DNA from 4 places in the Micromonospora desertarenae genome. Region 1 is predicted to be linked to each of the others. Evidence: riboswitches for the same ligand, from Rfam matches in the RefSeq annotation. Region 1 holds a riboswitch; each other region holds the start of a gene.

What was found. Region 1 has a riboswitch for cyclic di-AMP ahead of SM577_RS10990 (coiled-coil domain-containing protein). Riboswitches for the same ligand answer to the same signal wherever they lie in the genome.
Region 2: it holds a riboswitch for cyclic di-AMP, as region 1 does, so the genes downstream of both, SM577_RS22890 (C40 family peptidase) here and SM577_RS10990 (coiled-coil domain-containing protein) in region 1, are expected to answer to the same signal.
Region 3: it holds a riboswitch for cyclic di-AMP, as region 1 does, so the genes downstream of both, SM577_RS26465 (C39 family peptidase) here and SM577_RS10990 (coiled-coil domain-containing protein) in region 1, are expected to answer to the same signal.
Region 4: it holds a riboswitch for cyclic di-AMP, as region 1 does, so the genes downstream of both, SM577_RS02475 (coiled-coil domain-containing protein) here and SM577_RS10990 (coiled-coil domain-containing protein) in region 1, are expected to answer to the same signal.

What each region holds. Positions count from the first base shown of each region.
Region 1 covers NZ_JAXCFQ010000004.1:473,287-476,656, forward strand. Annotated here, with positions in the region: gene SM577_RS10985 (carbonic anhydrase) at 1-483, shown strand, start outside; gene SM577_RS10990 (coiled-coil domain-containing protein) at 566-1,582, opposite strand; cyclic di-AMP (ydaO/yuaA leader) riboswitch at 1,587-1,717, opposite strand; gene SM577_RS10995 (YibE/F family protein) at 1,884-3,239, opposite strand.
Region 2 covers NZ_JAXCFQ010000011.1:234,720-238,089, forward strand. Annotated here, with positions in the region: gene SM577_RS22885 (N-acetylmuramoyl-L-alanine amidase) at 1-1,185, opposite strand, end outside; cyclic di-AMP (ydaO/yuaA leader) riboswitch at 1,427-1,563, shown strand; gene SM577_RS22890 (C40 family peptidase) at 1,576-2,616, shown strand; gene dcd (dCTP deaminase) at 2,676-3,254, opposite strand; gene SM577_RS22900 (pyridoxamine 5'-phosphate oxidase family protein) at 3,334-3,370, shown strand, end outside.
Region 3 covers NZ_JAXCFQ010000015.1:140,684-144,053, reverse strand. Annotated here, with positions in the region: gene SM577_RS26470 (hypothetical protein) at 1-611, shown strand, start outside; cyclic di-AMP (ydaO/yuaA leader) riboswitch at 899-1,040, shown strand; gene SM577_RS26465 (C39 family peptidase) at 1,276-2,103, shown strand; gene SM577_RS26460 (alpha/beta fold hydrolase) at 2,220-2,966, shown strand; gene SM577_RS26455 (DegT/DnrJ/EryC1/StrS family aminotransferase) at 3,208-3,370, shown strand, end outside.
Region 4 covers NZ_JAXCFQ010000001.1:532,909-536,278, reverse strand. Annotated here, with positions in the region: gene SM577_RS02480 (hypothetical protein) at 19-528, opposite strand; gene SM577_RS02475 (coiled-coil domain-containing protein) at 679-1,752, opposite strand; cyclic di-AMP (ydaO/yuaA leader) riboswitch at 1,757-1,888, opposite strand; gene SM577_RS02470 (cation diffusion facilitator family transporter) at 2,043-2,957, opposite strand; gene SM577_RS02465 (HelD family protein) at 3,067-3,370, opposite strand, start outside.

The DNA.
Region 1 (3,370 bases):
GCCGAGATCATCTTCGACCGGGGCCTGGGCGACCTCTTCGTGGTTCGGACCGCCGGGCACACCACCGGCCCCGAGGTGCTGGGCAGCGTCGAGTACGCGGTGACCGTGCTCGGCACGCCGCTGGTGGTCGTGCTCGGGCACGACTCGTGCGGTGCGGTGCAGGCGGCGAAGACGGCGGTGGAGACCGACACCTCCCCGGCCGGTCACCTGCGGGCGGTGGTGGACGCCATGATGCCCAGCCTGCGGCGGGCCGCGGCCGAGGGGGTGACCGACGTGAACGGGATCGTCGACATCCACATCGCGCACACCGTCGAGGCGATGCTGGACGGCTCGCCAGTACTGGCCGCCGAGGTGGCCGCCGGGCGTTGCGCGGTGGTCGGGATGTCGTACCGGCTGGCCGCCGGCGAGGTGCGGACGGTGGCCGCGGTGCCGGCCGGCGACCTGGCCGGCGCGGCGGCGGACCAGACCGCGGCCATCGCCTGAGCGCATCCCGAGGTAGCGCCGGAAACGCCGCGAGGGCCGTCCCACCGGGAACGGCCCTCGCTTCGCGTGGTCTCGGCTGTCGCTACAGCAGCGAGACGTGCACGTGGTCGGTGTGGTTCGACGGCCCGCTGTACGACTTCCAGCCGGTGGCCGGGAACCAGATCTGCCGGTTCCAGATCACGTAGTAGATGCCCAGCCGGTCGGCGTTCCGGATCAGGAACGCGGCGAGGTTGTTGCCGTACATCCGGGTGTCCCGGTTGTGCCAGGGGGAGAAGCCGCTCTTCTGCAGCGACCAGTCGCAGGCCCGGCCCTTCGGGTGCTCCCACGGGCCACCGGGGCGGTAGCAGCCGACGAACCGGTTGAAGCCGGCCCGCTTGACCTCCTTGTACATGTGCAAGGTCCGAGGCGTCACGCAGCCGGAGGTGGTCGGGTCGTTCTCGCTGCACGACTCGGCCTTCCAGTCGCCGTCGGCGGTGCGGCCCGGGGCGATCCGGGCGACCGGCGAGGTGGCCGACACCAGGCCGCCGGTGAAGCCCATCCCGCCGACCAGCGCCAGCGCCTTCTCCGCGTCGCGCTTGTTCTTGGCCATCAGGTTGGTCTGCTTCTGCTGCTCGCGGATCTCCGCCTCGAGCGCCAGCTTCGCCTGCTCGGCGCGGGTCTTCACCTCGTTGATCTCGGCGAGCTTCTTGGCGTTGACCATGTTCAGCTCGTCCAGGGCGGTGGCCCGCTTGACGAACGTGTCGGGGTTGTTGGCCTCCAGCAGCATGGCCACCGCGCCGATGCGTCCCGTCCGGTACGACTGGGTGGCGAGCTGGCTGACCTGTGGCGCGAGGGCGTCCAGCTCGGCCTGGGCCCGGTCGACCTCCAGCGCGAGTTCCAGCTGGCGCTTCTTGGACTTCTCCAGCCGGGACTTCGCCTGCGAGTAGTTCCGGTTGGTCGACTCGATCACATCCGTGATCAGCTTCGAGTCGCCGTCCTCGTGTCCCGAGGGCTTGGGGGTGTTGGGTGCGGCCGACGCCGGGAGGGGTCCGGCGAGCACGGCCAAGGCGGCGAACACGGCCACCACAGGTGTCAACCAGCGGCGTAGGGGTGCCGTCACAGTGTTCCCTTCCGTCGACCGCCGACCGGGTTAGCTGACGGGTTCGGGGCGGAAGTGGCCCCTACCGCTGTCGCGGACTCACCCCACGTACCTGGGTCCCCGGCTCGCCTGGCGGCGATTGGGCGGCGGCACCGCAGGCGCCGCTGCGCGCCTTCGGCGGTGACCGGCAGCGAGGTTACCCGAGAGGCCACCGGTGGATCTACGTCCCTAAGCCGACTAAATGCGTCATTTCGTAATGGCGGAGGGTGATCAGTGACGCGTTTATCAAGCTCGCCGGCCTGGACGGTCACACTGCGGAGTCTCACCATGCGGCGTCCGTGCTCCTGTCCGGATCGGGCCACCCGGTGGAGGTGGCGGGGGACGTGTTTCCGGCGCGCGGCGCGGTGAGCGCCCGCAGCGCCTCGGCCCGGTCCGTGGCCGGCCGGGAACCTTCAGGGGTACGCGCCGGCGCGTCGCTGTCGCCGTCGCCGGTACGGGCGGTGGCCCGGCCGGCCGTGGTCACCAGCGCGGCCAGCGCGGTGGTCAGCGGCACGGCGGCGATCAGCCCGAGCGTGGCGACCGCGCTGCGGACGATCTCCTGGGCGAGGAACTCGCTGGTCAGGATCTGGGTCACCGACCGCGAATCCGCGGTGAGCAGGAGCAGCAGCGGCAGCGAGGCGCCCGCGTACGCCAGCACGATGGTGTTCACCGTCGACGCGATGTGCGCCCGGCCGACCCGGGTCGCCGCGCGGTAGAGCTGGAGTCGGGACAGGCCGGGGTTGGCGTGCGCCAGTTCGGTCACCGTGGCGGCCTGGGTCACCGTGACGTCGTCGAGCACGCCGAGCGAGCCGATGATGATCCCGGCCAGCAGCAGTCCGTGCAGGTCGACGTCGGCCTGGAACATCGACAGCGTGGTGGCGTCCTCGGAGCCGTAGCCGGTGAGGTGGGTGGCGGCGGTGGCGAGGGTGCCCAGGACCCCGGTGAGCACCAGGCTGCCGAGCGTGCCGAGCACCGCCACGGAGGTCTGCGCGGTCACCCCGTGGGTCAGGTACAGCACCACGAACATGATCAGTGCGGCGCCGACGATCGCGACCAGCAGGGGCGACCCGCCGCCGCTGATCCCCGGCAGCACGAAGGCGAGCAGGATCGCGAAGCTGGCCGCCAGGCCGGCCAGTGCGGCCAGCCCGCGCCACCGGCCGAACGCCACGATGGCCGCGGCGAAGAGCACGACCAGCCAGACCAGCGGCTTGCCGCGCTGGTGCTCGGCGATGTTGTAGCTGCTCGCCGTCGGGTCGGCCGGGTCGGTCAGCTCGACCAGGATGATCTCGTCGCCCACCGTGACCGTCGGTGCGCCCGGACCGGTCGGCACCGGCGTCTGCACCTCCTGGCCGGCGTCCGGACCGTCGGCCACCTTGACGGTGACCGTGCCGCACGGTCCCTCGGCGCCGCCCCCCTCCGGCGTCTCCGGGGTCGGCGGACAGGACTCGGTCACCACGCGGGTCACCGTGCCGTGGTAGCGGGGCGGGTCGGTGGCCTGGTCGACCCCGGGGGTGTCGCGGGGCCAGAGCAGCAGGGCGGCGACCACGGTGAGCACGACGAGCGGGACCACCGTCGCGACGAGGATCCGCCGCACCCGGGGCGGGGTGGACGGAGCGGGACGGTTGTGGTCGGCGCCCATTGAGTGTCTCCCAACGAATCCGGGGCGTGGTACGTGTCGGCGGGCCGGTCGGTTCAGTGGCCCCCTCGGGCCGGCCGGAATAGTGGGTGGGATCGACCGAGGGTGGCGACGCGACCACGTACCGTCGGCCC
Region 2 (3,370 bases), on a different contig from region 1:
GTTGTAGCGCAGCGCCAGGTGCCGGACCAGCTTGGCCGAGGTGCGGTACATCGCCTCGGTGTACCAGGTGCCGTGGCCGGCGAAGCCCTCGTGCTCCAGGCCGATGGACTTGGCGTTGACGTACCAGTTGCCGGCGTGCCAGCCGACGTCCTTGGTCTTGATGTGCTGGGCGATGTGACCGTCCACCGAGCGCAGCGTGTAGTGCCAGCCCACGTAGTCCGCCCGCTGCACCAGGCCGACGCTGGGCCAGAAGTAGCCCTCGGTGTCGTGGATGACGATGTACTCGATCTTCTGCTGGGCCGGCCGGTTGCCCAGGTCGTGGTTGCCGTAGTCGCCGGCGCCCGGGCCGTACTTCTCGTACGGGGCCGGGATCCACTCGCAGCCGAGACCGATCGGGCACTCCAGCCCGTCGGGCCGCTCCGCCCGCCGCAGCCCGAGCCTGTGCAGCGTCGACTCGTCCGGGCTGACGTCGCGCGCGGCGAGGGTCACCAGGTGCCCGTCGTCGGTGGTCCGGGTCGCGCCCGCGTTGATCTGGCCGTACACCTCGTCGGCGAAGGCGGCGGCGGTGTCCTCGGCGCCGGCGCCCGAGTAGCGGGCCACCGCGCCGTACCAGGCCGCCGGGTCGCTGTCCGCGCCGACCGGGGCACCCAGTTCCCGCTGGTACGCGGCGAGCAGCGCCGCGCCGCCGCGGATGTTCGCGGTCGGGTCGGAGCGCAACGCCTCCTCGCTGGCGCCGGTCAGCGCGGCGGCGGCCTGGAGGGTCTGCAGCGCGGCGTCGGCCGGGGCGGCCGGGGGCGACCCGGCTCCGACCGGCGCGGTGACGGTCAGCGGCCGAGCGTCGTCCCCGCGCGGGTCCTCGCCCTCGTCGATGTGGCCGCGGGCGGGCTGTGCGGTGACGTGGGCGGCGTCGGTGAGGTGCATCGGGCCGTAACCGCCGCTGGTGCTCGGGTTGCCGGGATGGGTGTCCCACCGCGACTCGAGGTACGACACGGCGAGCAGGACGCTCTCCGGCACGCCGAACTCGGTGGCCGCGGCGGCGTACTGCTGCTGCCGGTCGAGGGGTTCGGCGGCGGCCGGACCGGCGGCGAACGGGGTGACCGCCATGGCGAGCGCCGCGGCGGCGGCGAGCAGGGCGCGCCTGCTCCTCGATCTCGTGGATCTCGTGGATCTCGTGGACGACTGCATCGGACCCCCTGCTCAGACGGGTGGACGATGCGGTCACCTTCACCCCGGGCCCGGCCTTACGTCAATACCTTTCCATGCATCAACTCCTGAAGAAGAAAACCTTCGGCCCGCCCCGCCGAAGGCTGTCGATCCCTGTGGCGTACGGAGTGTCACGGCGACACGGGTTGCGGATTGATAACGAGCGTCTCTACTCTGGTCATTCGTCGGCCCGACAACAGGTCCGTCCAACCCGGGCGGTAACGGTCCGACACCGCCGAATCGCTTCCGAGCGAACCGGGGAACCAGGTAACCCGGGGTGAATCCGCAGCCACTGCGGTAGGGCGTCCCCTTCCCGCCCGAACCCGTCAGCTAACCCGGTAGGCGGTCTGGGAAGAAGGAGTACGGAGCCCGGTGGCACACCATGCCCCGCGGCCACCGTCGGCACGGTCGGCGTCCGCCGACCCGACCACGGCTGCGCCGCGCCCACGCTGGTCCCGCTGCACCACCGCACTCGCCGCCCTGGTCGGCTTCGCCGTCGTTCTGACCGGCGGCGCCACGGCGGCCCACGCCGAACCCACCGTCGCCGAGATCGAGCGCCAGATCGACGAGGACTGGAACAAGCTCGAACCGATCATCGAACGGCACAACGCCACCCGCCAGGACCTGGCCGCCAAGCGGAAGCAGGCCGACGCCCTGGCCGCCCAGATCAAGCCGCTCCAGGCCCAGGTCGACCAGGCGATGGAGAAGGTCAGCGCGCTGGCCGTCCGCGCCTACAAGGGCGAGAACGTGCTCACCATCAACGCCGTGCTGGACAGCCGCTCGCCGAGCGAGGTGGTCGGGCAGCTCGAACTGCTCGACCGGTTCGCCCACCGCCAGCAGCAGGACGTTCGGCAGGTCGCCGACCTGCGCGACCAGTTGGCCGCCAAGAAGGCGCCGCTGGACGAGATGGTCGCCCAACTCGCCAAGACCGAGGCGCAACTGGCGGCGAAGAAGAAGCAGATCAACGCCGAGATCGACCGGCTGCAGAAGCTGCGGATCAAGGTCTACGGCAACGGCGGCGGCGGGCCGCTGCGCCCCGCCCCCTGCCCGGCCAGCTACCCGGGCGGCGCGGCCGGGGTCGCTGTCAAGTTCGCCTGCGCCCAGATCGGCAAGCCGTACGTCTGGGGCGCCGAGGGCCCGAACTCGTACGACTGCTCGGGGCTGATGCTGGCCGCCTGGGCCAAGGCCGGGGTCTCGCTGCCGCACAACGCCGCGCAGCAGCGCGGGGTCACCAGGACGGTCAGCCGGGGAGAGCTGCGCCCGGGCGATCTGGTTTTCTACTACTCCGACCTGCACCACGTCGGCATGTACGTCGGCGGCGGCTGGGTGGTGCACGCCTCCCGCGCCGGGGTGCCGATCAAGATGAAGAAGGTCGACGACGGCCCGATCCACAGCTACGGCCGGCCGGGCTGACCGCGTACCACCGAAAAGGGGCCCGCTCCGGCGCCGGAGCGGGCCCCTTTTCGGCTGCGTCAGCGGGTCGGCCAGGTGCGCCACTGCTGCCAGGAGCGGCTCGGCGTCGGGCCGCGCTGCCCCTGGTAGCGCGAGCCGTAGACGGCCGAGCCGTACGGGTGCTCGGCCGGCGACGAGAGCCGGAAGATGCAGAGCTGGCCGATCTTCATGCCCGGCCAGAGGGTGATCGGCAGGTTCGCCACGTTCGACAGCTCCAGCGTCACGTGCCCGGAGAAGCCGGGGTCGATGAAGCCGGCGGTGGAGTGGGTGAGCAGGCCGAGCCGGCCCAGGCTCGACTTGCCCTCCAGCCGGCCGGCGAGCTGGTCGCCGAGCGAGATCACCTCGAGCGTGGAGGCGAGCACGAACTCGCCCGGGTGCAGCACGAACGGCTCGCCGTCGGGCACCTCCACCACCGAGGTCAGCTCGTCCTGCTGCCGCGCCGGGTCGATGTGGGTGTAGAGGTGGTTGTTGAAGACCCGGAACAGCTTGTCCAGGCGTACGTCGATGCTGGACGGCTGCACCAGCGTGGGCTCGAACGGCTCCAGCGCCAGGGTGCCCGCCTTGATCTCGGAGACCAGGTCGCGGTCGGAGAGCAGCATCGGAACACCATAGCGAAGCGGCCGGGGTGACCTGCGTGTCGGACTAGGTCTTCGTACACCTGTTCGATAGAATGTCCACATGGCATCCTGGTCCGAATTCGCCGCTGACGAGCCCC
Region 3 (3,370 bases), on a different contig from region 1:
CCGCCGAGCCGGCCGAGCCCGACCTCGCCGACCTGCGCCGGTACGCCGAGGAGGTGGCCGTCGCCGCCACCCGTGCGGCGCAGACCGCCCGCCGCCGGCGCGCCGACTGGCTCGCCGCGCAGGCCGAGGTGGAGCGCACCTGGCAGGCCTACGACGAGGCGGAGACCGCCGCCCGCCGGTTCGCCGGGGCCGCCGCCCTGCCGGCCCCGCGCACACCGCGCACGCCCGCCGAGTACGCCGCCCGCGAGCGCTGGCTGCACCACGCGGCGATGGCCGCCCACTGGCGCGGGGAGCTGTCCGCCCGGCAGCTGTCCGACGTGTTCTGCCACCGGGCCGGCTGGGATCCCCGGCGGCACCCGGTGGAGCAGGAGATCGTGCTCGCCCGGGCGGTACGCGAGCAGCGCCGGGCCGGCTACCGGCTGGCCGCCGAGCGGGAGCGGTCGGCGTGGCGGGACGCCGAACTGGCCGCCGAGGCGGCGCGGGCCCTCGCCGCCGAGGCGTACGCCGCCGCGGCCCGGCTCCGGCCGGGCCGGCTGCCCGCGTCCCGGGTCGACGCGGTGCCGGCCCGTTCCGTGGCCCCGGCCCGGTGGCGCCCGGCCCGGGTTGGTTGATCGGGAAATATTCCGGTGACGCCGGTCACAGCCAATGGGAAAACGGTCATCCGGCACGGACCGGCCGAGGTGCGCCGTCAATTCCCCGCCGACGCCGCACGCTTGTCCGATTGTCGCCCGGTAACGCGGTCGGAGAGGGCTGTCCCATTGAGTCACGCCAGTGCGTAACTGGCCGCAAAATTGTCGCGCCGAAGCAGGTTTACGCAGGTGAACCGGGCTTGGCAGGCTCCGAACCGACCAGTAGTGTCGGCCCGTCCGGTGCGGTAACCGATCGCAAGAGGCGACGCCGCGCCGACCCGCTCAATCGTGATCACACGAACCGGGGAACCAATGCACCTCTGGGGTGAATCCGCGGGCCGCGGCCCGTGGTAGGGCGTACTTCCCGCCCGAATCCGTCAGCTAACCCGGTCGGCGGTGTCGGAAGGAGTTCCATCCTCGTGCAGCACGATCCCACCCCTCGGTTCTTCCCCCGCCTCCACGGCCCCGCGGTGCCCGTCCTGCTCGCCCCGGTCGCGAGCTGACCCGCCGGCAACCGCCCCGCCCGACGTCCGGGCGCTTCCCTGAGTGGCCCACCAACCCGCGGACCAGGGGTCCGCGCGGTCGAGCCGGCCTGCCCGCCGGCACCGCGTGTGCGCCGCTCGCCCCCGAGTCCCGTGGAGGAACCATGAAGCACCACCTCAAGCGCCAGTTGCGGCGCATCGCCACCGAGCGCCCCTACCAGGTGGCCGCCGCCTCGGCCGCGGCCCTGGTGCTGGCCTCCGGCGCCGGCGCGCTCGCCGCCGGCACCGACGAGGCCCCGACCTCGGCGCCGGCCCAGGCCACGGTCGCCGAACTGCGTGACGCGCCCGCCGTGGCGTCCCGTGGCGAGGCCCGGATCGGCGCCGCCCCGTCGAGCGCCGCCCCGTCGAGCGCCGCTCCCTCGGCCGCCGCCTCGTCGGCCGCGCCGAACCCGGACCTGACCCGCAAGGCGGCGCCGAAGCCGCCGTCGCGCAAGGTCCTCGACTACGACTACCAGGCCCAGACGACCTTCTACAACTGCGGCCCGGCGGCCGTGCGGAACGCGCTCAGCGCCGCCGGTATCGACCGCAGCCAGGACGCCCTCGGCGCCCAGCTGGGCACCACCGAAATGGGCACCAACTCCGCCAACGACACCACCCGGGTGCTCAACGCGGTGGTGAAGGGCGACCCGTACCGGACCCGGATGATCCCGGGCGGGGCCGCCACCCCGGCCCAGATGGACCAGCTCCAGGCCGACGTGGTCCGGGCCATCACCGACAAGCGCGGTGTCGTGGTGAACGTGGCCGGCAGCGCCACCGACACCGGCGGCGGCTGGCACTCCTTCCCCGGCGGGCACTACATCGCCGTGGTCGGCTACGACGACGACGGCCGGCTGGTGAAGATCGCCGACTCGGCGAACCCGGCCACCGCCTCGTACTGGATGACCACAATCGACCTGGCGAACTGGGCGGCGACCCGCGGCTACTCCGCCTGACCGCCGCCGCGTCCCTCCGTCTCGGGCGCCGGCTCCCCACCACGGGGGCCGGCGCCCGGCGCGTAGGGGCGCCCGGCTCTCGCCCCGGGTGTCCGACCGGTGGCACACTGCGCCCTATGGTCGACGAATCGGGTACCCGGGACGGCGGGCGACCGCTCCTGCTGCTGCTGCACGGCATGGGCGCCACCGGCGAGGTGTGGCTGCCCTGGGCGCCCCTGCTGGAGCGCCGGTGGGCCGGCCGGTGGCTGGCGCCGGACCTGGCCGGGCACGGCTGGTCCCCGCCGCTGCCGCGGTACTCCTTCGCCGGGCTGGCCGGGCAGGTCGCCGGTGGCCTGAAGCCGGGTGACCGGCTCGTCGTGCTGGGGCACTCCCTCGGCGGCGTGGTGGGTCTGGCGCTGGCCGCGCGTACCGCCGGGCTGACGGTGGACGCGGTGGTCGGGCTCGGCATCAAGGCGGTCTGGTCGCCGGCCGAACTGGAGCGGGCCGCCGAGCTGGCCGCCCGCCCGGTCACCTGGTTCGCCAGCCGCGACGAGGCGGCCCGTCGCTACCTGCGGGTGGCCGGGCTGACCGGACTGTTCGCCCCGGACCATCCCGTCGTCGAGGCCGGGCTGCGGCAGGTCGACGGCCGCTGGCGGCTGGCGATGGACAACGCCGCGTTCGCGGTGGGGGAGCCGGACCTGCCGGCTCTGCTGGCGGCGACCGACGTGCCGGTGGTGCTGGCGCGCGGCGAGCGTGACCCGATGGTCTCCGACGAGCAGCTCAAGGAGTTCGGGGTGCCGGTGGTGACGCTGCCCGGTCTCGGGCACAACGCGCACGTGGAGGACCCGGAGTCGGTGCTCGCCCTGGTCGACCCGTACCGCTGAGCCCCGCCGCGCCGGTTCCCGGCGGGGATCAGGGTGTTGTGCCGCGACGCCCCGAGTCCTCGGGATAACATGCCCGTACGTCCCGGAGTGCGCCGGGCGTCCTGTTTGTCCGGGTGGCCCTTCCGCGCCGACCCCCACCGGGTCACCCGTCCGTAACCCCACCACCCCTCCTGTCCACATCCGAACGACGTAGCGCCGCGTCCGATCCGGACGCGGTAGCTGTTCGACAGGAGGAAGCCCCATGGCCGGGCTGACCACAGAAGTGATTCCACCGGCGAGGCCGGTCATCGGCGAGGCCGAGATCGAGGCGGCGGTGCGGGTGCTGCGCAGCGGCCGCGTCGTGCAGGGGCCGGAGGTGGCCGCGTTCGAGGCGGAGTTCGGCGAGCTGGTCGCCGGCCGGCACT
Region 4 (3,370 bases), on a different contig from region 1:
GCCGCGACCCGCGCGGGCTCAGCGGACCGCCGCCGTGGTCGGGCGCCGCGCGGGCCTGCCGGTGGCCCGCCGCAGCCGGCCCCACGGTTTGTACGTGGAGAGCACGGTCGCCACGATGAGCAGGGTGGTGGAGACCGAGGGGGCGACCACCAGGTCGATCCGGTCCCGCACCGGGAACGCCGCCCCGGCCTCCCCGGCGTGCCGCAGCGTCGGGCTGAGCTGGAACAGCACCAGCCCGGTCATCACGGTGGTGAGCAGGAACTTGACCAGCACCCAGCGGTGCCGCAGCAGGCCCCACGGGGTGAGCAGGGCGCTGGCCACGCCGACCAGCCAGACGGCCACGCTCAGCGGGGCGAAGAGCACGGTGCCGACCAGCGCGGAGATCGGGTAGACGGCGGCCGGGTCCGCGCCGCGCAGCACGGCGACGCCGAGCGCGAGCAGGACGAGGTCGACGCCGAGCCAGCCGAGCGAGGTGACCAGGTGCAGGGTGAGCAGGGCCTTGCGGGCGGGAGGCGAGAGTCGGCTCATACCGGACGATGGTGCCGCCGTGGCGGGCGGCGGTCGTCGGGCCGCTGACGACACCCGGCCTACGTCCCGGGGCGTAGCGCCGGGCGTGGCGGCCCGTCCGTCCGGCGTACCCGGTGACCCGCCGCGGGGGCGGGTCACCGGGGCCGGGCGTCAGTACACCGACAGGTGCACGTGGTTGGTGTGGTCGCTGGACGGGTCGCCGCCCGCCCCGCTGTACGACTTCCACCCGCTGCTGGGCAGCCAGATCTGCCGGTACCAGATCACGTAGAGCACGGCGAGCCGGTCGGCGTTCTTGATGAAGAACGCGGCCAGGTTGTTGCCGTACGTCTTGTCCCCGCCGGTGGCGTCCCCGCCGAAGCCGCTCTTCTGTGCCGCGAAGTCGCAGGCCCGGCCCTTCGGGTGCTCGCCGGAACCGCCGGAGCGGTAGCAGGAGACGTACCGGGTGAAGCCGGCCGCCTTGGCCTGGTTCAGCGCGTGCAGGGTGCGCGGGGTGATGCAGCCGTTGGCCGGCGTCGGGTCGTTGACGCTGCACGACTCGGACGGCCAGGAGCCGTCGGAGTTGCGCGGGGCCGGCTTGGCCGTCGCGGTGGAGGTGCCCCGGTTGGAGGTGTCGCCGGAGGTTTTCGCGTTGGCCACGGTCAGCGCCCGTTCGGCCTGCTCCTTGCGCTTGGCCATCAGGGTGACCTGCTTGCGCTGCTCGCGGATCTCGCCGTCCAGGGCGAGCTTGGTCCGGTTGGCCTCGTCGCGGGTCTCCTGGAGGTCGCGCAGCGCCCGGTCCTCGTTGGCCGCGACCGCGTCGAGCGCGGCGGCCCGGTCCATGAAGCCCTCCGGGGAGTTGCTGTTGAGCAGCGCCGAGGCCGCCCCGAGCCGCCCGGCGCGGTACGCCACGCCGGCGATCTCGCCGACCTTGCTGGTGCGCTCGGCCAGCTCACGCTCGGTGGCCTGGAGCTGGACGCCCAGGTCCTTCTGCCGCTTGACCGACTTGTCCAGCGCCGCCTTGGCGTCCAGGTAGCCCTTGCTGGCCGCCTCCAGCTGGGCCCGCAGGGCGGGGGTGCCGCCCTCGGAGTCCTGCCCGGGAGCGGCGGCGAGCAGGCCGGCGGTGGGTGGTGCGGCGCCGGCCGGTGCGGCGGTGACCGGCGTGATGGCGACGCCGACGGCGAGAGTGGTGACGATCAGTGCCGCCATCCGGGCGACGGTACGTCGTACAGGTGCCACTACTGGCATGCAGATGTCCTTCCGTCAGCCGCCGACCGGGTTAGCTGACGGGTTCGGGACGGAAGATCCCTACCGCTGACGCGGATGCACCCCAGGAACATGGTTCCCCGGCTCGCCTTGTCGGGCGATTAGGCGGCGGCCGCCGCCGGCACCGGTGCGTGCCGCCTGGCGGAGGCCGGAACAGAGCCTACCGGTGCCACCGTGACCATTGCAGCGGATGTGACTGACGGTGCCTGCGTGGTCACGGGAAAATCCGGCATAGAGGCACAATACACACCCAGATTTAAGGTTGTGCTCCATTACCACTCAACCGACCCGCAGACCCCGGGGGCCGCTCCCGGCTCGATCTGCAACGTCGCGTGCTCGATCCGGAAGTCCTCGTGCAGGGCGGCGCGGGCCGCGGCGAGGACCCGGCCGACGTCCGCGCCGGGAGTCATGGTCAGGTGCGCCGAGGCCACCTCCATGCCCGACGTGAGCGTCCAGACGTGCAGGTCGTGTACGCCGGCCACGCCGGGCACCGCGGCCAGCCGGTCGTGCACCGCGGTGACCTGGAGGTGCTCCGGGGCGGCCTGCACCAGGATGCGCAGCGCGGCCCGCCCGAGCCGCCAGGTGCGGGGCAGGATGAACAGGCCGATGCCGACCGCCACCAGCGGGTCGGCCCACCACCAGTCGGTGACCGCGATCAGCAGCGCCGCCCCGATCACGCCGAGCGACCCGAGCAGGTCGCCGAGCACCTCCAGGTAGGCCCCCCGTACGTTGATGCTCTCCCGGGCACCGGAGCGCAGCAGCGCGAAGGCGGCCACGTTGGCGAGCAGGCCGAGGACGGCCACCACCAGCATCGGGCCGGCCAGCACCTCGGGCGGGTCGCCGAACCGGCGTACCGCCTCGACCACCACGTAGACCGCGACGCCGGAGAGCAGCACGGCGTTGGCCAGCGCGGCCAGCACCTCCAGCCGGTAGAGCCCGAAGGTGCGCTGCGGGTCGCCGGTCGCCCGCCGGGTGGCGGTGATCGCGGCGAGGGCCATCCCGATGCCGAGCACGTCGGTGAACATGTGCCCGGCGTCGGAGAGCAGGGCCAGCGAGCCGGTGCGGAAGGCGGCCACCGCCTCCACCACCATCAGTGCGGTGAGCAGGCCGAAGGCGCCCCAGAGCCGCCCCCGGTGATGGTGGGCCGCGTTCACCGCCCCGTGGTGGTGGTCATGACCTGCGCCCACGCGAACACCCTCCGCCGCCCGTCCGGACCCGGTCAAATATATGCTCACATAGCTATGTATGCAACTGTCGGGGCCACGCGGACCCGGCCGGGCGACCGGCGCCTCGGGCTCAGCCGGTCGGGTCGATGGTGGTCAGCCGCTGGGTGGCCCGGGAGAGCGCCACGTAGAGGGTGCGTACGCCCGAGCCCGGATCGGCCCGGATCTCGCTCGGCCCGACCAGCACCACCCCGTCGTACTCCATGCCCTTGGCCTCCAGGCTGGTGACCACCTGGAGCCGGGGGGCGCCCAGGCCGCCCAGCCAGCCGGCGACCTCGTCCCGGCGCGGCACCGGGGTGATCACGCCGACCGTCCCCTCCACCTCGGCGAGCAGCGCGGAGGCCGCCTCCACCACGGCGGTCTCCAGCTCGGCCGCC